Regions from separate parts of the Hominimerdicola alba 7 genome, predicted to be linked through region 2. Evidence: riboswitches for the same ligand, from Rfam matches in the RefSeq annotation. Region 2 holds a riboswitch; the other holds the start of a gene.
What was found. A riboswitch is a leader RNA that binds a small molecule or an ion and turns the genes downstream of it on or off. The one in region 2 is predicted to bind cyclic di-GMP.

Region 1: it holds a riboswitch for cyclic di-GMP, as region 2 does, so the genes downstream of both, RUMAL_RS20635 (hypothetical protein) here and RUMAL_RS17690 (hypothetical protein) in region 2, are expected to answer to the same signal.

What each region holds. Positions count from the first base shown of each region.
Region 1 is NC_014833.1:1,556,463-1,567,544, reverse strand. It holds gene RUMAL_RS06935 (MATE family efflux transporter) at 177-1,535, opposite strand; gene RUMAL_RS06930 (CPBP family intramembrane glutamic endopeptidase) at 1,929-2,795, opposite strand; gene RUMAL_RS06925 (ABC-2 transporter permease) at 2,785-3,531, opposite strand; gene RUMAL_RS06920 (ABC-2 transporter permease) at 3,533-4,300, opposite strand; gene RUMAL_RS06915 (ABC transporter ATP-binding protein) at 4,300-5,178, opposite strand; gene RUMAL_RS06910 (GntR family transcriptional regulator) at 5,180-5,554, opposite strand; gene fic (protein adenylyltransferase Fic) at 6,046-6,651, shown strand; gene RUMAL_RS06900 (IS5 family transposase) at 6,797-8,266, shown strand; gene RUMAL_RS06895 (hypothetical protein) at 8,308-8,517, shown strand; gene RUMAL_RS06890 (hypothetical protein) at 8,737-9,090, opposite strand; gene RUMAL_RS20635 (hypothetical protein) at 9,148-9,852, opposite strand; cyclic di-GMP riboswitch class I at 10,063-10,144, opposite strand; gene RUMAL_RS06880 (IS256 family transposase) at 10,593-11,082, opposite strand, start outside.
Region 2 is NC_014824.1:207,575-218,656, forward strand. It holds gene RUMAL_RS17680 (hypothetical protein) at 1-542, opposite strand, end outside; gene RUMAL_RS17685 (ATP-binding protein) at 542-3,544, opposite strand; gene RUMAL_RS17690 (hypothetical protein) at 3,551-5,182, opposite strand; cyclic di-GMP riboswitch class I at 5,256-5,338, opposite strand; gene RUMAL_RS21020 (3'-5' exoribonuclease YhaM family protein) at 5,484-6,461, opposite strand; gene RUMAL_RS17700 (hypothetical protein) at 6,481-6,915, opposite strand; gene RUMAL_RS17705 (hypothetical protein) at 8,106-9,656, opposite strand; gene RUMAL_RS17710 (MutS-related protein) at 10,015-11,082, opposite strand, start outside.

The DNA.
Region 1 (11,082 bases), on a different replicon from region 2:
GTTATCCTTCCACCGCCGCAGGCGGGGAAAGGATATCCGCCAAGTATTTCAAGTTCCGATATAACACCATTTAATTTGGTGTGTCAGAGGAATAACCATAAAAAAAATCAGCATACCCACACATAGCAGGTATGCCGAACGTTATATTTGTTATACAATGGCTTGGTTGTGATCACTCAGGCTGATTTTCTCTCAAAGAAATCTTTCATCGTAATTCTTCGCAGTATAGTGTATGCTATTACCAGTGCCGCACAGGTCGCTGCCCAGCTGAGTGGGTAGGCTTTTAGCAGTGTGGCATACGTTTTGTGGTAAGCGAACACCTTGTACACCCATGTTATTCGCACTCCGCAGATGCCGACTGTGCATATCAGCGCAGGTATGAATGAACGTCCGTAGCCGCGCATACAGCCCGACATTATCTCGATGATGACATTTATTCCCTCGCTCAGCAGTACATACTTAATGCGTATCATGCCGACGGATATTACTGCTTCATTCGAGTTAAAAATGTGTAACAGCGGTCTGCCTGCCAGAAGTATCAGCATCGAAAACACCACTGTGATGACCATGTCCTGTACCAGCGCGATCTTTGTGGCTTTTATGCACCTATCCGGCTGCTTGGCACCGTAATTCTGTCCCACGAATGTGGTACATGCCTGCCCGAAGGAATTTAGTATGTAGTAGGCGAATATCTCGATGTTGAATGCCGCAGATGATGCCGCCATAACATCGCTGCCCAGCTTGTTTATCGAGGACTGTATGATTATGTTGGATATGGCGAATACCATGCCCTGAATGCCTGCTGGCAGTCCGATGTTTATCATCATGCTAAGCTGCTTTTTGTCGATACCGAGTTTTTTAAAAGAGAAATGTATCTCCGAGTTTTCACGTATGAGAAAATATATCAGCAGTACCGAACTTATCAGGTTTGATATAACAGTTGCCAGCGCCACGCCGTTGACCGTCATATCCAGCACCAGCACGAAAAACAGGTTAAGCAGAACGTTTATTACACCCGATGTCAGCAGACATATCAGCGGTGTGCGGGTATTGCCGTGACTTCGGAATACCGCCGAGGCAAAGTCGTACAAAAGTATTACGGGCATTCCTGCCACATAAACACGGAAGTATAGCAGCGCCATGCTGAATACTTCATCGGGTATCGACATACGGCTGAGGATCTGCCGCGACAGAAGTTCACATATCAATGCAAATATCACACCGCCCACAAATGCAAACAGCAGTGCGGTGTGTACCGCTTTGTTGACTTTTTCTGGTTTCCGCTGACCGATAAGCGTTGATATCACGACATTCGCACCTATCGAGATACCTGTGAAAAGGCTGAGTATCAGCGCTGTTACAGGGGTGTTGCTGCCCACAGCTGCCATCGCATTTTTCCCGACACAGCGCCCTACCACCGCGATATCCGCTGCATTGAAAAGCTGCTGCAAAATACCGGTTGCAGCCAACGGAAGTGCAAAGGTCATCAGTTTGTCACCGATGGTTCCGTGAAGCATATCCATATTTTTATTCATTTTAACATCTCCATACCATGAACAAGCTGCGGCTGATATCAACCGCAGCTTATCAGAATATCACTGTATTATTATACCACATTTTGCCCGATTTTTCAACGTTGACCAATTATCACGCATCATATAATGATGTATCTGCATAAAGCCCTGAAAAATGGTCATTTTTTGTTGATGCCAAACTTCACTAACCGCTCAGGTCATTCAATATGGCAAAAAAATTCAATTTTTACACAATTAAAAATCTTCGGATATTTTGCGAATATTTTGTGCAAATTATAATGTCTATCGGATCGATAGACCTGCCGGTGGTAGTCGTGATACCGCAAGAAAAGTTAAGTGGATACAAGCTGCAATAGCACCTCTATGTCTTTTGGCTTTTAAGTGACTTTTGTTTTATGCCGCTTTTTCAGACTTGATCTTTTCAGCTATCATTATCCCTATAGTTGCTGCAGCAGGCACAAGTCCCAGCGCAAGTATACCGAAAAGCAGAGAATTGTCTTTTATTGTCTTTTCAGATATCATCGTCAGCGCCGGTATGTTCATCACATTATCTATCACCATGTGACATATAGCCGCAGGGTATACCGACTTCGTTTTCTCTGTCATCCATGTCAGTACATAACTTAGGGGTATGCATACCGCACACATGGCGATAACTCCCACATAAGGGAATCCGGGGTAATCCCTGCCGAAATCGTACCCGTACCATATAAGCGGCGCGTGCCATACTGCCCATATCACGCCTGTGATACAGCAGGCAGGAAATCTCGGCATGAACTTTTCAAGCTTAGGTGTAAGGTAAGCCCTCCACCCGAATTCCTCACCAAATCCCATTACGATGAATGGTATACAAACCATATATGATAAAAGTATGAGTGGTATCAGCGTCCTTAAACCCGACCCGTACAGGTTCTGGTTCAGCATATCACCCATATCGGTTTGGCTGTCCAATACGAAATGGCAAACAAGCAGATTGATGATACCCATAATCAGCGGTGAAACAGCCGCCGCGATGTATATCCCCTTGTGCTTTTTGAAATGCGCTTTCAGATAGTGTTCGCCCTTGCCCTCTTTCGTTATGATACGTGTGAGGATATTAGCTATAGCAGGATAAAGCATTATCGTCAAGCCTGCCGCCGCAGAGGTCATTCCGCCATTGTGGTCTGAAAAAACTATCTCCAGCACATAGTTGGGGATGTAGCAAAGCATTATGAATATGGCTATCCGCTTTAATGTCAGCTTTTTTTCATTACTTGTCATAGTGCTCCACCCCTTTCAGATAATATCTGCAAGACAGCTTATACGATACTATATACATAACGATTACTATCACGAAGAACATCGCCTGTCCCAGCATCAGCTTCCAGTTCTGCGAAAGGTCTGTCATCATATCCATCAGCATTTCCCATATCTTTTCCGGATTTATAATGCTCAGGTCACCGAAAAGCCCGTAGATAAGCCCTGCTATTATCACAGTTATAACAGCTGTAAGCCTTACCGTGTTGCCTTTCTTTGAACCGAATGCGAATAAGAACGGTACACTGAATCCCCTGCACATCAGCTGTACAAAGAAAAGCAAAAGTATAAGATTGGTGTTATCGGGCGCATCCTGCCCTATGATATCGGCACAGAGCTTGTTCATAAAGCTGCACATGAATGCAGTCATCATCGAGTATATCAGTATTATGATATACTTGCTGCCAACCATGCGCTTTATGCCGTCATCTGTTGAAGTGATGAAGTACGCCCATTTTTTCTGCTCATCTCCCGAGATAAGACTCTCCTGGAACATACCTGCGATATAGAATGATATCACCGTACCGCCTGCGCACATCATACCGAATAATGCAGGCATTGAGTTCATAGCGTCCTTGAATTCCTCAGTGCCGACAGCCACAGGCAGCATTATGAACCCTTTAGATAACAGCAGCACACACAGCAGGCACAGAAAGGTGTTACGATATATCTTAAAGTCTTTATATATAAGTCCCAGCATATCAGCACACCTTCTTTTCCAACAGTTTTTTGGTACACATATAGGATACTATATGAGATACCGCCATAAGCACAGCTGTAGCAGCGGCGATAAGTGGTAAATCAATACCCAACAAGTCGACCATCTCGTTAAATCTGATCACGCCGCCGTTGACCTCTGATATTTCTTTAAGTTTATCGCCCTTATCCTTGAACAGGAATACTACAGGTATCATCAGAACCATGATAAGCAGCATACTTGCCATTCCTGCCTTGTCGCTGTTTTTGAATTTTATATAAAGCGGTATCGAAATCATTTCCATTATGTACAAATACCCGTATATAAATACTGTAATAAGCGCATCGGTCTTTGTAAGCCCCTTGCCGTCAGCCATAACTATCGTTCCTATCTGTATAGCTGAAAATACGTGTGATAACAGCAACCCTGCTATTTTCAAGCCATATCTGTATCTAAGCTGTTCATTTACGGATAGTGGAGAAGTGTAGGTGAATTTCTGCCAGCCGCATTTAATATCCGAGATAAGAGTGTTGTTATCAAAGCATAACATCGGTATCATAGAAGCGGAAATACCAATAAATATCATCATCGATCTGAATATTGGCATAACATCATCCTTTGCCGCATTTTTAGCAAGGTTGCCGTACTTCGCGCTCATAAATACCAGTACGGACAGTATCAGCATAGAGATATATCCCACTGCCGACAGTATCAGCGTTTTCTTTGCCAGTATCACATCATGTTTGAACATGGCGAAATATCTTCTGTTCATTATCTCCACTCCTTTTTCCCGCGGCTGACGTAGAACAGCATTATATCCTCCAGAGTAGTTTTGTCTATCGTTATGCCGGAATACTTCTTTGCAGCGGCACGACGGTCTGCGACCATTACATCAGCCCCGAAATCCGTCAGTCTTGCGCTGATGAAGTCAGACTTTTCTATCTCGGCAAAGTCTTTCTTAGTGCATTTGAGAATACCGTGACTGTCAAGTATATCGTCCTTGTAGCCTGTCAGCAGAAGCTTTCCCTTGTCGATGAATGTAACACTGTCCGCTATCTTTTCAAGGTCAGATGTTATGTGGGATGACATCAGTATAGAGTTGTCCTCGTCCTGAAGATATTCCAGGAATATATCAAGTATCTCGTTACGCACCACAGGGTCAAGACCTGTTGTGGCTTCGTCCATTATCAGCAGCTTAGCCCCGTGTGAAAGCGCAGAAGCTATCTGCAGTTTCATCTTCATCCCCTTTGAGAATTGCCCAAATTTCTTCTTTCTCGGCAGCGCGAACCTGTCCAGATATCCGAAATAAGTTTCACTATCCCAGTTTTCAAACAAGTCCTGAAATATAAAGTCGATATCATTAGCGTTCAGCTGTTCATTGAATGGCAGTTCATCGAACACCGCTGCGATGTTCCGCTTTATCTCGTTCTCGTCTTTGATGTGGTCAAGCCCCATGACTTTAATGCTGCCCTCGTCCGCTTTGACGATATTCAGTATCGTATTTATCGTTGTGGATTTTCCCGCACCGTTCTGCCCGATAAATCCCATTATACTCCCTTTCGGGACATTAAAGCTAAGCTTGTCCAGTGTGAAGCCGTCATATTTTTTGGTCAGCCCGTTTATCTCTATTGCATTTGCATAGTCGTTCATATCAGTTACCTCCGTATATCATTTCTACAATGGAGATCATTTCCTCCAGAGAAATATCACACATCTTTGCAGTATCGCAGGCTTCACCGAGAAGTGCTTCAACTTTCCTGAGATATTCCTCTTTCAGAAGCTCCGCGTTCTGCGTTTTTACAAAGCTGCCCTTGCCTGTGTAAGATTCGATAAAACCGTCTCTTTCAAGTTCTTCGTATGCACGCTTTGTGGTTATCACGCTTATGCGAAGCGCCTGCGCCAGTGCTCTCATCGAAGGAAGAGCGTCCCCTGCCTTCAGTTCGCCTGACATTATCTGAGCCTTTATCTGTGAAACTATCTGTTCGTATATAGGCTCGCCTGTTGAATTTGATATAATTATATCCATAATGAGTACTCACCTTCATGCGTATATATTTGATATATACATTATATCAGACATATACATGCTTGTCAACCCCGCCATTCACGAAATATTACCAAAATATATCTTTCGTTGTTGTAGTATCTTAACAAAATTGTATATGAGCTCTATATACAATATACGTATATCCATTCAACACATCATATACCACCATATATTATTATCTGCCCTATCAGAAGCTTATTCAGAGTATCTCCGTGAATATATAAAAACAGAGGATATCTGTCGGGAGGACAGTTCACTAACGAGTATAAAAACAATAATCTGAGCGAAGTCGAAAAAATAATAAAAATGACTATCAGGCGCGGCAAGCTGGATATGACAGAGCGTGAAGAAATACGTAAGCACATAGATAACGCTCACAATGTGTAATGGGTTGACAAACACTCCTGTTTCGGATATACTATAATAGAAATAGGAAATACCTTGCTCACGGATCACGAAGAGGTGCAATAATGCTTGAAAATAAGATAAATGCACAAAGCTCGGCGGAGCTGGCAAGAGAAGAAGAACGCATTTCAAAACAGAAAGCAATTACACTATTTGAACAGAATATGCTTGCCACAAAAAAGGCAGGTACAATTGATACACTCATGTTCATCAATAAAACACTTTTTGAGGATATTTACTACTTTGCAGGAAAGATCCGCACCGTGAATATCGCAAAAGGCAGTTTTCGTTTTGCACCTGTTATGTATCTGGATCAGTCATTGAAAACAGTAGAACAGATGCCGCAAACAACTTTTGATGATATCGTTGCAAAATACGTTGAGATGAATATCTGTCACCCATTCCGTGAGGGAAACGGAAGAGCAACAAGGATATGGCTCGACCACATTTTCAAGAACGAACTGAAAAAAGTCGTTGACTGGAGCTTAATAGATAAGGAGGACTATCTACTTGCTATGGAGAGAAGTCCTATTCGCTCTACAGAGATAAATATACTGCTCAAAAATGCCCTTACAGATAAAACAGAAGATCGTGAAGTATTCATGAAAGGCATTGACACCAGCTATTACTATGAGGGCTACACAGCATTTGACATCAACGATCTGAGGTGACTATCACCGTATAACAATCTATTTAGTCTCTCCTCACACAGCAATAAAGCGACGAAATATCGACAAATCCAACCCAATATGGTATAATAGAAGTGCAAGAAAAAGTAATCAAAACGAGAAAAAAGCTTGCACTTCGGAGGATGCCATGTATAAGTTCAAGAAAGAAAAACAGATTTCATTCACAGATTTCAATCAACCGCTTGGTTTGCAAATGAACCCGGATAACCGCTGGGTAAAGAAAGCAGAAATGATCCCTTGGGAAACAATTGAAGCTGAATATGCCAGGCTGTTCCCGAGCCATACCGGTATGCCCGCAAAGCCTCTCCGCATGGCACTCGGTTCGCTGTTGATACAGAAGCAATATCATTATCCGGACGAAGAACTCGTCGAACAGATCAGAGAGAACCCGTACTACCAGTATTTCATCGGGCTGCCCGGATATGAGGATAAGATTCCGTTCGTACCTTCGCTTCTCGTGGAATTCCGCAAAAGACTATCGGAGGATGTTCTCAACGAGATCAATGAAATGATCATCGAGTACAACTCGCAGCAAGACAATGACGATTCTGATGACGTGAGTGGAAACGGAGGTCAGCCCGATCAGCAAGATCCAGCAAATGATTCCGAAGAAAAAACTGAAAACTCTGGCACACTGATCCTTGATGCGACCTGTGCGCCGCAGAATATCAAGTATCCTCAGGACATTGAGCTGCTGAATGAAGTTCGTGAAAAGCTTGAAGATATGCTGTGCAGAGTCTCCGATAAATACGGATTTTACAGACCGAGAATGTACCATCAAAAGGCAAGAAAAGACTATCTTGCACTTGCCAAATGCAGAAAGCGCGGTGCGAAAAAGATCAGAAAAGCGATCAAAAAGCAGCTTCAATATATTCGCCGTGACCTTGGATATATCGATAATCTTATCGAAAACAACGGCGTTGTGCTGTCCGTTTCCGATAAGGAGCTTCTTGATATTCTCATGACCGTTTACGATCAGCAGCGGTATATGTTTGAAAGCAACACTCATTCTGTTGAAGACCGTATTGTCAGCATCAGCCAGCCGTACATCCGACCGATCGTAAGAGGTAAAGCAAAATCTCCTGTTGAGTTTGGAGCTAAGCTCGATCTGTCAGTTGATGAGACCGGGATGTGCAGGATCGAGAAGCTATCCTTTAATGCTTACAACGAAAGTGCAGTTCTGAAAACAGCAATTGAAAACTACAAGCAGCGCACAGGTCATTATCCGGAGCGAGTTCTTGTTGATCAGATATATCGCAACCGTGAAAACATCTCGTTTTGCAGCGGTCACGGCATACGTATTTCAGGCAAAAAACTCGGAAGACCGAAGAATGACGCCGACAGCAAGGCTGAAAAGAAGGCAGCATATAAAGATAATACCGACAGGATCGAAGTGGAGCGTAAGTTCAGTCTTGCAAAGCGCAAATTCGGTCTTGGTCTGCTGCTCACAAAAAGAGAAGACACAACAAGAGCATCGATAGTTCTCAGCGTCATCGCAATGAACATCGACCGCCTGGCGGCGATGCTTTTACGCTTCTGGAAAATAGTGATAAATATTCGCTTCTCATATCGCCAGCCGGTATGCCGTGGATTTTAGAGGCTTGTTGAGGAGAGACTATTTAAACCGGAGGTGACACAATGGCTGTTTCAGAAGCTCATCAGAAAGCCGACATCAAATGTGGCAAAGAGAACTTAACTAATCTAGCAGTCAGACTTCGGAAAGAAAAGGCTGCTAAGTTTAAAGAACTTGCGTATAAAAATAATACAACTCCCAATGCTCTATTCAAAGAATTTGTAGATAAATATATTGAGGAAAACTCTTGGCATACAGTATTTAATACTGTATAATAAACGGTAGACAGATACCACCTGTCTACCGTTTTTTATTTGCAAAAATAATTAATCGAGGTGTAAAATGAAAATACCAAATAAACTGCTGGAGCTGTCCCGTAACGAACTAATGGTAGCCTGCCGCCTTTACAGTATCGTTAACCGTCACACCAAGCTGACAACCAACGGATATATAAAACAGCACCCGGAATTATCCCGAGTGCTGTTTTTCCATATTTATGGTTCAATGATAACTTCGACCCTGTCGAAATCTGTTTCATAAACCGTTATATCAGCCACATCAGTAGCTCCTTTGCCATTAAGATTTTTTGCATAAACATCGAAATGCCCATCTTTAGTTCCGACGATCTGATCGTCTTTATAGAGAAGCAGCTTGAATTTTGCAAAACCGCCCAACTCGTCTGCCGTCTGTTTGAAAGTAAGAAAAACTTCTTCGCCGGCAGTGTCACATTGTACAAGTTCTACCACATTACGTGCCCCTGTGAAAAGCCCGTCACTCTTTGCAGTAGCATTAGCACGAAGCTTCGTGCCGGAAATATCTCCGCTAAAGTGATATTCAAAATAGTTCACCTGCCCCTTTGTCAGCGTGATATCATCACTGCCTTTGCCGACAACGCTTCCGTCTTCCTAATATGCGATCAGAGAAGCTGAGATCGAAACATCCTGTTTTGCCTGTATCTTGTGAACTATCACCGTGTTCACGATAGAATTTATCCAGCTTGCTGCATCGATTATTTCGTAATACTTATTGCTCTCATAAGCATTAGGCGTGTCTTCTTCGGGTTCTTCATTAGTTTCGGGAAGATTTTCCGCTGTGATTGTATATTCGTCCTCAACTGCATTTTCAACCATATCGTACCTGATTATCCACGATTGATCGACAAGTTCAGCGTTTGTTATCCTGACTGTCAGAACATCACCGACTTGAACATTCGGGTCATCCGGTGAAACAAAATTAAGATGAATACCAGCCCAGATATTGTAACCGTATATTGATTCCGGATGAAGTTCCTGAGCTATAATACTTACAGTTTTTCCGTTAAGATCATCGCCCGAATTAAGAGCAGCTTCAAATGCTTCCTCATCACCGTAGTCAAGGTGAACTCTGTCCTGTGTCGGTTCTGTTTCGGATATTTTGGCAGACGTCGTTTCTTTTGGGGCTTCAGTCTCGATTTCTTCCTTTTCAGAAGTTTCAGCTGCTTCTGTAATAACAGCCGATGTTTCGGCACTAGTCGGTTTTTCCTTGGTCTGATTACCTTCTGTTGTTCCGCAGGCAGTAAATGTCAGGTAAACAGCTGCTGTAAAAGCGATAAATCTTGCGATGTTTTTCATAGTCATTCCTCCGTCCTTTGTATTTACTTGTCTTTTTATTCTGTCTTTGATTTCTTAGAAGACGCTGTATATAGAAGTAAAAGCAGAAGTCAAAACAAATGAAAAAAACCTTTTCTTCAACATAATAAGACCGACCTCCTTTTTTACATAAACAAAAAAGCAATGCGACAACGCATTGCTTAACTGTCAACCATTTTTCATGCACAACTGCATGGCAACCGGCTGTCATACCTTTCGGCTTAGACCCTTGGCTTTGCGTCACTGCTTTTCAGTAGTTTTGCTTTTTTACTATTAATTATATTATACCTTTTTATTGATTCATTGTCAATATTATTAACTATATTAGAAAATCAGACGAATAATTTCTACCATTTTCACAAAAGATAAGGTATAGAATTAACAAAACAATAAAAGGTTTTAAGCTTTTTATAAAGAATACAAATAAAATTCCCCACTAGAATAAATCGAGAAGGGGAAAATCAAACTATGTCTAAAGACAACACACTTTAATAAATCTCATCAAGCTTTGTCATAGCAGTCTTTTTCTGTTCCTCTATAACATGATAATAGAACTTCATCGTTATCGAAATGTCAGAATGCCCTAGGATTTCGAGTCAATCCCAAATTCTGTGTAAACGCAAAATAGTGCAATAGAAAAGTGTATGATGAGACCGATTGTGAAAGCAGTCGGTCTTATCAGCATATTAGCACATGATTATATGATTGTCAAGATAAAAGTATTATTCGGGTATTCTGTCTCCGTAATAGATCACAAGCTGAGCATAGATACTGCTCCAGTCCTGACGACGCCCAGTCCACTTTTTCGTGATGTCCTTCATAGCCAGATACAGCATCTTGAAAAGGCTGTCATCTGTAGGAAATACGGATTTTGTTTTGGTCACTTTCCTAAGCTGACGGTTGAATCCTTCGATTGCATTGGTGGTATAGATCAGCTTCCGAAGCTCCTGCGGGAACTTGAAATATGTGCTGAGATTAGGCCAGTTTTCGTACCATGACTTTGAGATCTTGGGATATTTGCTGTCCCAGACAGCGGCAAATTCGTCCAGAGCGTCCAGAGCAGCTTCTTCAGTGGCGGCAGTATAGACCTTTTTCAGGTCGGTCATAAGCGCCTTGATATCCTTGTAGGAGACATATTTGCTTGAATTCCTGAGCTGATGAATGATACAGTTCTGGATATCAGTTTTCGGAAATACAGCCTCTATCGCCTGA
Region 2 (11,082 bases):
ACGAATTTGACTTGAACTCTTTCAACAATGTTTCCATTGCTGTCTATGCGAACTTTATCTACATACTGGTCGTTCTTTGCAATACCTTTAATTGCTTTATCTGCAAGGTCATCTACACGATAGGTGGTGATGCCTGAGCCTGAGATCTTTGCTTGCATATTCTCTTTTGCTGTACTAATGACCTCTGCTGAAAAGCCTGAATGTTGTTTTAGATTTTGGTGATAATTATCCGGATTTATCTTCCATGCCCCTATGTCTTTCAGTCCTAGCGTCTTTTTTCCATCACCAAGATCCTCTCCGCTATACATTTGCTTTGCTGTATCTAAAAAATTATTTCTAAAAGCAGATAAATCGGTGTTTTCAGCAAGATCAACATCCAGCCAGTTTGTAATATTTTTGTCGATAGATTCATTTACACCGCTGAAAACTCCAGCTTCAGGTTTTATTGAACTTTCAAAACCACTGTGCAAAATTTTCATTTTAGATTCAATATCAGAAATACTGTTATCTAATCCACTTGTTTCCGGTTTATCAAAATTCATTATATCTCCCCCTTTGCTGTCAGTATATAACAGATACTGTCATATTCGTCATCAGAAAATCTCTTCAGTTTATTTTTTACAAGCGCTTTCAGTTCTTTAGAACCTTCGATTCTCATAAAAGTCTTGTCATCTATATCTATTACAGCTTGTACAAATTTTTTCAGTATAGGTATATCCTGAGTTTTCCATACCATAATACCACCATAAAGGTCATACTCTTCTATCAGAGAAGATATTCTGTTTTTGATATCACGAGATATATTAAGCACCTTTAATGCTGCCCGCAGGCTACTTTCTTCTATCTTCTTTCTCTTTATCCACGGCTGCATAAGCATACATATCAATTCTGAACGTGCTTCTTTGATCGGCTTTATCTCTGTTCTGGATTTGTATACATACGGCGAATCGATGATGTTTGCTTTATTTATCATAGTAAGCACAGGATTAATCCAGTCATTTTGATATACCACAGCAACACCACTGGGGAGTTTCGCTATCTCATTTACCTGATCCTCGGTCAATCCGACAGAGCGTCCAACAGCTTCCCTGTCATTTGCTTCCGGTGTTCTCAGAACTATCTTTGTGTTTGTATTCTTTATGGCTGCAATATCTACCGATGAAGGCGACTGATCAACGATTATAAAGCCTTCACCATATGTTCTTATTTCAGCTATAGTGTTTGTAAGCATTTCAACGGATTTTCCGATCAATTCTGATGAACCGCCATTACCCGTATTTTTAAGTAAGTTGTGTGCTTCTTCTAGGACAGTTATGTGCTTAAGTCCGTTATTATTTTCTGTTTTCCTGTCAACACGATATTCATTCAGGATATATACGATCAGTCCCATGAGAAGTGCTTTTGTTTCAGTTGATTTCACTCTTGATATGTCTATTATACAGTTATTATCAAACAGTTTATAATACGGGGTCTGATCTGTCGTGAAAATATATTTGTTTAATCCTACCGTAAGCGATTTTACTCTTGTCAGCAACGCACCTCTGTAATTTGATTTTATATCAGAAGCATAATCCGAATTATCTATTAACATCCCGAGCTGTTCGGAAAGAATTTCAAAGTCCGGATATTCCGCAACATCTCCTTCAAAAGTTGAAGAGCCAAGATCCCAACCTACAGCTTCGTAGGAGCGAAGTATAGCATCCTTAAAAAACGCAGGCATTGCATCATACATCGGCCAGCATACTCCGAATATTTCCACCAGACCGTCAACATGCTCTAGTACATGGATAGATTCAGGGAATCGGAACGGATTAAGATTTATAAGATCTGATATTTTGGGATTAGTAGAATATACATTAACATCATCCCAGTTTCCAAAAACATCTTTGTATTCACCTTTAGCAGGTTCGATAACAAGAAAAGGTATTTCATCCTGATGCAGCTCTGCCAGCATCTGATAGACGGCATTGCTTTTTCCCGAACCGGTCGAACCGGTAATGAATGTATGCATATTAAGGCTTCTGTTATCAAGCTCAACTTTTTTCTCTGTTATCTGTCCGAGATCAAATACTCTGCCAAGTAACATAGTATCATCAGATTGGTCTTCTTCGCTTTTTGAAAATAATCTATATGAATTAACTTCTTTTCCGAATTCTGCGTGTTCAATTACCGGTAGTCCGGGAACCGTAGTCCTTGGAAGTCCCAGGTGCAAGCCCAGATCCTTTCCACTAACTGATGTGGCTGCATTCACAAGTACATTTCCTCCATACACAAAGCGAGGATGCATAAATCTGGAAAGGTACATCGTCAGATCTGAAAAATTCCCCACAGTCTGCGGATTATTTCTTCTCCACGAATTTATAGCTGAAACTTCTCTTCCTGATTTTTCACCATTCATAAGTGACCGATAATTGCTGGCAGCAATTTCAGCAGCTGACATATCATCAGAGATAAAATAACCTGCTGTGTCCCACATACCGTAACTGTCAAATTCATCAGTTCTTTTAAGATTTTCATCGATAAGCGCCATAAGATCAACGACTGTCTTATTCTCTGTTGTGGACATAACCGAGTTTGATGTTGTGGTCGTTACCTGTTCATTCGGAGCAAGGGAGTTGATAAAACCATTAAGCTGACCTGAGATCTGTCCGCCAAACATTGCTCCTGTACTCAATCCTCCTGCCTTACCAATAGCTGCAGCTCCACCTATGGCACCACCTACAACACCGGCAATTGATAATACAGCACCCGTTATCATAGCAGCCTTCTGTTTTCCGTTCATTTCAGCAAAAGATCTGGAATGTGAAGATGAATCAGTTGTACTGTCAGTATACTGAACTCTTGCCAACGGTGATAGCTTGGTATACAGATCCTGATAACTTTTTCTCAGCATCTGAACCGTCTGCGGAGACTGATTTTGTGCGATTATAATACCTGTGTATTGTCTGCCATACATTGCAAGAGCCAGTTTTTCCAAGCCCTGAACAAACTGTTCATTTGCCTGTTCCGTATTTTTACAATTTCCAACAACACTTACCGATGCAATATTGTTCTGATCTAATATTTTTCTTGACAGTTTTCCAATGCTCGTCCTGTCTTCGCTAACTATTTTAACTCCGGGGAAATTTCCGATAAGTGTATTTTTCAGTGTATCACCAAGCGTCACCATTGAACGCTTTTCAGGATCATCATCTGATGTATTGCTCCTTACCCCGAGATAAAAATTTGTTTCATTACCATCAGAATCAATTATTATGAAAACCGATGCGTTATATGTAGATAATGTATTAAAGACCGTAGTAAATTTATTAGTAACAGACTCGCCCTTACGATAAACCATCTCTGTGATCCTATAAATACGAATATTATTTATTAGTTCATTTTCAAGAGAAGGTAGATCTCCAGCCGGAGCGATCTCCATTTCATTAAGTCGTGCCAGATATTTTTTTCTTATACCCTCATCTATTATCTCAAGACGATTATCTATCGTCATTTCTTCGGTCGATGTCATCACATCAGAGTTATAGGTAGCTATTTCGTCCATCTTTGTTTACCCCCTTTCGATCAGATGAAGTTTATCATTTATCTGAGAAAGCCAATCCATATCATTCTGCAAAAGCTGTTCATCTTGCGAAAGCTGTTTTGAGACGATCTGCTTTTCTTCAGTCTTTTGCTTTATTATCTGATGTATACGATTATGATAAACATTTGCAAGAACAGCATAATACTTTGTAAGAGTTTCTGTCCAGTTATCGACAACTCTCTGACAAATAGGACCATATTCTTCCACTGCCAGTGTTCTCCACGCTTCATATGTATATGTTACTTCCATTACCTTATCATTATTAGCATCAGCATTGTTTTTCAACCTATCGAAAAGTGATGCCTTGCGAACTATATATTGTTCTGTTTTGATATCCATAAACTTTTCTGTAAGTGATGGAGTAATATACTCCTTTGCTTCGTAATTGAAATCCACAGTTGGTTCAAAATCCGGGTCCATTTTTGTATCAGAAAACCATTTTCCGAATAGTTGATCGATCTCTGCGCTTTTTGCCACAGAAGCACTATCTATTTCCGCTACAAATTCAGAATAAAATTTATCAAGCATCGTATTAAATTCTGTAGCCATTGCAATTGCTTCATCCATATTAGTAGTCTTTGTCTTTTTCTTTCTCCACTCGGAAATTTTGAAGAAAAATGATTTCATTGAAGATACATATTCCGTAGGTATGATCAGATTATCACGCTGATTGAAAAGATCATCAGCGTTTTTTAGAGTATTTATATCGTTTTCAAGTGAATCGATCTTCCTATGTATACCTGAATTTACTATCTTACTCTTTTCATTCTCCTCATCTACATCCGCCTGTAACTTACTGATAGTACCTTTTAAAATCCCAAGAACTTTTGTAATGTATTCAGTAAGCGGATATACTTCAAAATAATCGCTTATGACCGCATCATTAACATCATTTATGATATTTGGGGTATGTATCCCAAGATCAGAGATTATCCTTTCGATCTGAGGTCTGTTTAATTCAGCACTAATGCAGAAAAAGAGTTGTCTGCTGCTTATATCATCACGGCATATTATTGATCTTAGGTCTCTTTTGTTGCGATTTAGATCGTGAGAATCTATAAACATTACTATTGGTGTATTCGTAAGATCTGTGGTTGTCAGTTCATTAACATTATCTATATTTTCAATATCTATTTTCTCGTCACAAAGTGAAATAGAGGATATTTTGTTTCCATTTATCGTTATAAATGAATATGGACTATCGAGTACCTCTTTATTATCATCTTTAAAAGCCTTATAATCAAATCTACGATTGGGATGCGCATCCAACCATGAAAAAACATCATAAATACGTTTGTTTTTTATAACTGGTTCTTCTAGCTCGTTTTTATAAAAGAATGCGACTTCGTTATCTGTTACCCCTGCTTTTCTAAATGAAGATTTTATTAGTTCGTAATCCGACTCTGTACCTGAAAAATAAAAATCAAATCCATAACCGTTCATCTCATCACGAAATACCTGAGGGAGTAATTCGACCCATTCCTGAAGTTTTTTATCACGATATTTTTCTATAATACTATTTATTTTAGGTGGCTGATCATTGAATTTCACTACTGTTTCCATTAAGTATGGATTATAGCTTAATTCTGTTTTTACCATAGTTGATCACTCCTTTAATAAAAATAAAAGGCAACGCCAAAAGCATTGCCTTAATCAGCTATAAACCAAAAATCTATGCAACCGGCTGTCATACTCTTCGAGCTTAGACCCTTAGCTTTGCGTCACTGCCTTTCAGCAATTTTGCCTTTGTGATATAATATATTTTTATTATATACCATGTACTTGTAATTGTCAATGAATCTGTACGTATCCTGCTTATTTAAAGATATATTTGGTATTACACACAAATTATCCATTTATAATATTGCACTTTGATGAAAGGCCATTTTACATTCTTGTTTTAGTAATTGGGCTTATATAGACGATTGTCTAGTCCAAACGGCTTCTTTTCTGTGATTTCTCCCGGATCTAACTTCTCATAATGCTCTTCACACATATACATCTTCGCATCGATGTTGTCGATGTAGTGCAAAACAAATGCTTCTGGAATAGCCGGACAGGATACTGTCCCCCACTCCTGCGTACCGTGGTGCGAAAGTATCATGTGGATCAAAAGCTGAACTTTTTCTTTGTTGTAGTTTCCGTCCGACGCAAAGCCTTTGATAAGCGAAGCTCCCATATATAAGTGACCTAACAGCACTCCGCTTGCCGTAAACTCAGCATCACCGCTGATCGAGGTCTTATATTCCCATACTTTGCCTATATCGTGCAGGGCTGTACCACAGAGAAGCAGCTCACGGTCAAGGTTCGTATATACTCCACAGAGTGCATCGGCAGCCTTGACCATACGATAAGAGTGGTACAGCAGACCACCCCTGAGATTGTGATGCATAGATACAGCGGCCGAGGAAGTCATAAAACTATCTTTATACTTTGTCAGTATCTTCAACGTAAGATCGGACAACGGCGTATATTTGCCATCATAGTCGTTTGAAGAGCTTTCGATCAGACTGCATATTTCGGTATACATCAGGTCTAAGTCCACGGGTGGGAGCTTAGTGAAGTCATTGACCGTAAGTGTGCTGTCTGCTGTCGGTCTGATCTGCACTATTTTGAAGCTCTTTGATCCCTGATACTCAGAAACAGATATCTCTGCATCAGCTATCGTGTCCTGCCTGATACCGAGAGACGCAAGACTCTCTTCCGAGGTATCGAACATCATAGCCGTGACTTCCGAAAAGCCGTCTTTCAGCGATACTCTCACAAATTTATTGCCGTTTCGTGCGGTATTTTCCTCGATTGCAGACACCAATACAGGACGGTTGATCGTGCTGCCGATCTGAGCATCGGAGAATTTTATATACTGTTCCTTATCCATAGAAGTTCCTTTCTTAGTATTAGAATGTCACACCTGAAAAAGCGATCAGGTTATTGATGTACTTGACAAAACTCCTCAAATTTGGAGGAAAATCGTTGCAGCCGTAATGTTCAAGTACGCTGCCGTTATCAAGAGTGACCTTTACTGACCATTGTGTTCCGTCATCAATATCACCATTGATATATTCCTTATTCCAATCATCTATACGGTACTTTAAGAATACATCGCTGATGAATTCATTCCATTCGCCTATCCTTATCTCTTTTGTTATGTCATCAACCTTGCCCTCACGAAGTAGAGAAGGACTAACCGTCAGTACGGCATGATCGTTCTCTTTTTTGATAGTCACTTCAACGTAACCGCCAAGGAAACTGCCACATGAGCAGTGAAACGAAATAGCGGATAGAATGTGATTATTATCGGACATAAGTCCGGCATTATACTTTTCTTCCATTCGTTATCACCACGCATAAATTCTATAAATACTCACTTTATATGATATCACAAATAGCCAATTTTGTCAACAATTTTTGACACGATTTCTAGCATAATAAACAATCGATTTAATTCCATTTTTCACAAGAATTCACGATCAACTCAAAGCTAACCACTCTGATTTATTTTCAATCTGCAAAAGTAGATTGATAATTGAAAAAACATCTGATAATGACATAGAGTGTGTCACGCGTGACACAACAAAGATACAATCTAAAATAATGGATATGCTTAAAGCTTATCTTTCATACTGTTAGAAAAATAAAGCTTGAAATATACCTGAATATATGCTATAATAAGTACAGTAAAATAATTTCTTTAAGAATAGTATGGCGCGAATGATAGATTCACATGATAATGCTGGTTGATTCGCACTATATTTCGGGCGACTCGGCGTCCGTAAATCGATGAAGTATTCGTAAGACCATAGCAATGTGGCTGTAACAACGCTCGATAAGGTTTAAACAATACATATTAAATCCGTGTATTCGATTTATTTGTATGTTTTTTGCAGATGAAATCTGCACAGTACAAGTAGATTGCGAGAGTTAAGTAACAGAATTATATTCCAGTTTATTACAATTGCGAACCTAAAAAAATTATAACAGCATGGAGTGTGTCACGCATGACACAACAAAGCATCTAAAATTTATCTTTTATACTATTAGTTTTTTTGAATTATAGCTGCATATATGTTATAATAAGTACATAGAATCATTTTCTCTGAATAGTGCGAAAGATAAGCTCACATTAAAACGCTGGGAAATTCGCACTTTATTTCGGGCGGCTCGGCGTCCGTAAATCGATTGAAGTATTCGTCAGTCTACAAATCTGTAGCCGAAATAACTCTCGATAGGGTTTAAACAATACACATTCAATCCGTGTATTCAGTTATATTTGTATATTTTTGCGGATGCAATCTGCGCAGTACAAATAGGCTGCGAGCTTATGTGAACTTGAAAGAACTGCAATTCGGCTTGGATGCAATCTGCACAGGCAAATGAATTGCTAGAAATGAATCCGATCAGATACAACCTCTAGAACTGAATAATTCTTCTAAACAACAAAGGTCCCACCGTTTAAACTTCGGTAGGACCTCTTTTTTCTTATATTTGTATTTGACGCATAACTTTGACCATTGCCATTGGATCAGTTTGCATCACGCGGCCTACTGTACCAGCAGACAACTACATCACTGCCGTATACCGCATCTAGGAGTGTGGGATCAAATCCGGATTCTTCGCAGTAAGTCGGATATTCCTCGATGTCTATCATCTTTGAACGCAGTTGACCACCGTCCGGCGCATACAGTTTATAATGGGCAAAAAGGTTTTCACGATCAACCTCCAGATACACACAGCTCTGACCGAATACGCCTGCATAGCTGTGATCGTCCGGCAGTGCAAGATTGCCGGTCAGCGCGATGCCGTTCTCATTCACAAAGATGCGCAAATACGCTTCACCGTGTGCTTTGTCGGTGCGACAGATGCCGCCGGGATACTGATACGAAACCGGTTCATATTCCTCCGTATCCAGATTCTGAGGAAGAAGCCAGACAGTCTTCGGACCGTAGACCTTCGCTAAAAAAACATCTAGTTTTTCAATGATCTGCTCCGTTGTCAGCCTGTCCGGATTCTGATACAAATATGCAAACTGTTCTGATTCAAACAACGTCCGCAATGACAGACTGATCAGTGGGCCGGGGGGACAAATCCTCTTGGTGAAAAAGAGCGTAGTGCAGCCGGTGCCGGTCAGTGCGGCTTCGCGAAATGTGTCTTCATTTGTTTCTGCGGATTCCAGAAGCCCCGACAGTGCGGTGCGCGGCAGTGTACCCCATTGCGCTTCGGCAAAGATATTTGGTTGGAGAATCGCTTTTTCTATATCCTGCTTCGCGACGGAGATGTGGATGAGGGGCTCACCGACACAGGCGGCAAGCTGCTTAGGATAGAGCATGTTGCTGAAGAGCAGGAGACTATTGTCGGTCTCCAAGATGCGGATATAATTCCCGGTTTCTTTTTCGGTATGCTCCCAAGCAGATGACATTTCTAGCACTATTCTTTTCGCAAGTGCTGTGGCATCCGGCTTTTCGGTCATGCTAAGGATATTCCCGGAATAGAGCTCGATGCGTTCGACCTCAGGCACCTGCGCTTTTTTAAAATACAGCACAGCGCATCCTGCTTCAATGTTCTCTGTCATCAAGGTGATATCCAGATTCAAACAGGTTCCGAGAGCAGCAAGTCCGTCCTCTGCAAAGACATCGTCACCTTCGCAGATCTCTTTGAGTTGCGCCGCGTTCACACAATCCGGGAACTGTGCGGCAAACTGCCGATAATCGCTGTGTGTTCTGCCGCCGTAGGGCTCGCCGATCGCTATGCGGCAGGACTTCTTCCGGTTCGCTACTTGAAGCGATAGTTCCGCAAAATCGCTGTCAACAAGCTCTGCTGTGATAACCGGTTCCTGAAAAGCACCGACTGCAATTGCTGCGCAGCGTTTAAGCGCGGTATGATTCTCTTTCTCCGGAGAGACTGCAAACCACTGTCCGCTTGCTGAAAAACGAAGACGTAGAGCAGTATATGCGTCGGATGCCTCTGCTTCCACAAAACCCTGCGCGGTCATGTATCTGCGAAGAATATCAGCTAGCTTCTCCGAAGAAAGCTGCTGCGGATTTTGAACAAAGATGCAGGATGCAGAAAGTCCCATGAGTGAATACTCCTTTTAGTAGTTTATTTGTCGAATTATAGTATGCCTTAACAGAAAAAAACTCAGAGAGCTGTTTCAAATAGCAAATAACATATCTACATTAGTAGATATTAGGGCTCTCTAAGTTATCTTCATTTATTTTATCATAACAATGATCAAAAGTCAATAGACCATTATCCCCTTTTCAATCAGTAAGACTTCCCTTTCAAACTGTAAGATTCCATTGATTTTGCATACGACTGAGTGATCGCAGTTATTATCGGAAGCTTATATTATGAAACGAAAACATATAATAGAAAACTCACACAAAAACAATAACAGTGGCTGTATACAAATGCTATACTGATGCAGTTTTTAGCTATATATCCGGTTTTGCGATTTCTTCTTTTGCTTTATCAACTATATCATCCGGAAAACCTATAGCGCTTAAAAGTTTTATAGCATTGCTTGAATCGTTGATACCGTTGTGTAATGTGTAATCAAACATGATGTCATCCGAGTCAATGACTTCCGAGAAATAGTAATTGGCAAAGATCTTATCAAATGCTTTTGCAAGTTCCAGATCATGGGTCGCCACCAAGAGCATACATCGTTTATCTGTAAAATAATTCAGTATCGCTTTTGAAGCTGCTATTCGTTCCCTGGTGTTAGTACCTTTAAGTATCTCGTCTATTGCAAGAAACAGCAGTCTGTCTTCTTGACAGAGCTCAATCATTCTCTTCAGATACTTTATTTCACGGATATAATAGCTTTCGCCTGATAAAATATCATCTCTCACAGCCATTGATGTGATCACACCGCATTTGGGTACAGAAGCGCTTTCGGAAGTGCAGGTATGTATGGTCTGACCAAGAATAAGGTTTATTGCTGTGGATTTGATAAATGTGGATTTACCGGAAGCATTAGAGCCTGTGATTATTATATTGCGATCATATTCAATATCATTCGGTATCGCATTTGATATAGCAGGATGAACTAATCCGACGAACGAAAAACTGTCATTATCTGCTGTTTTAGGAATACAGTATGTCGCCGCACTTTTTCTGTACGAAGCTATTGATACACTACAGTCTATCTCACCGATAAACTTGTATATACGCATACATTCCGACTTTTTTTCAATAAGTTCAGATATGATCTTATCGTACATGATAAAGTCGATCATGAGTGGACCGAGTAAATATGACATCATCATACTGACCTCATCTTTATTATCGGTAGCATTCTTCTGTTCGAGAAAAGTCGATCTTTTTGCGGTGTTTTTCAATGTGTTCAGATCTTCTGATATCTCATTGCTGAATTCCGGAACAAGCTCAGCCAGCGAAAATGATGTATTCAGCATTTTCCCTAAATTGAATACAGACTTTACTTTTATGTCCATTTTTTCCTTTTTTATCGTGTGGATGATCATATTTATAAGATAAAC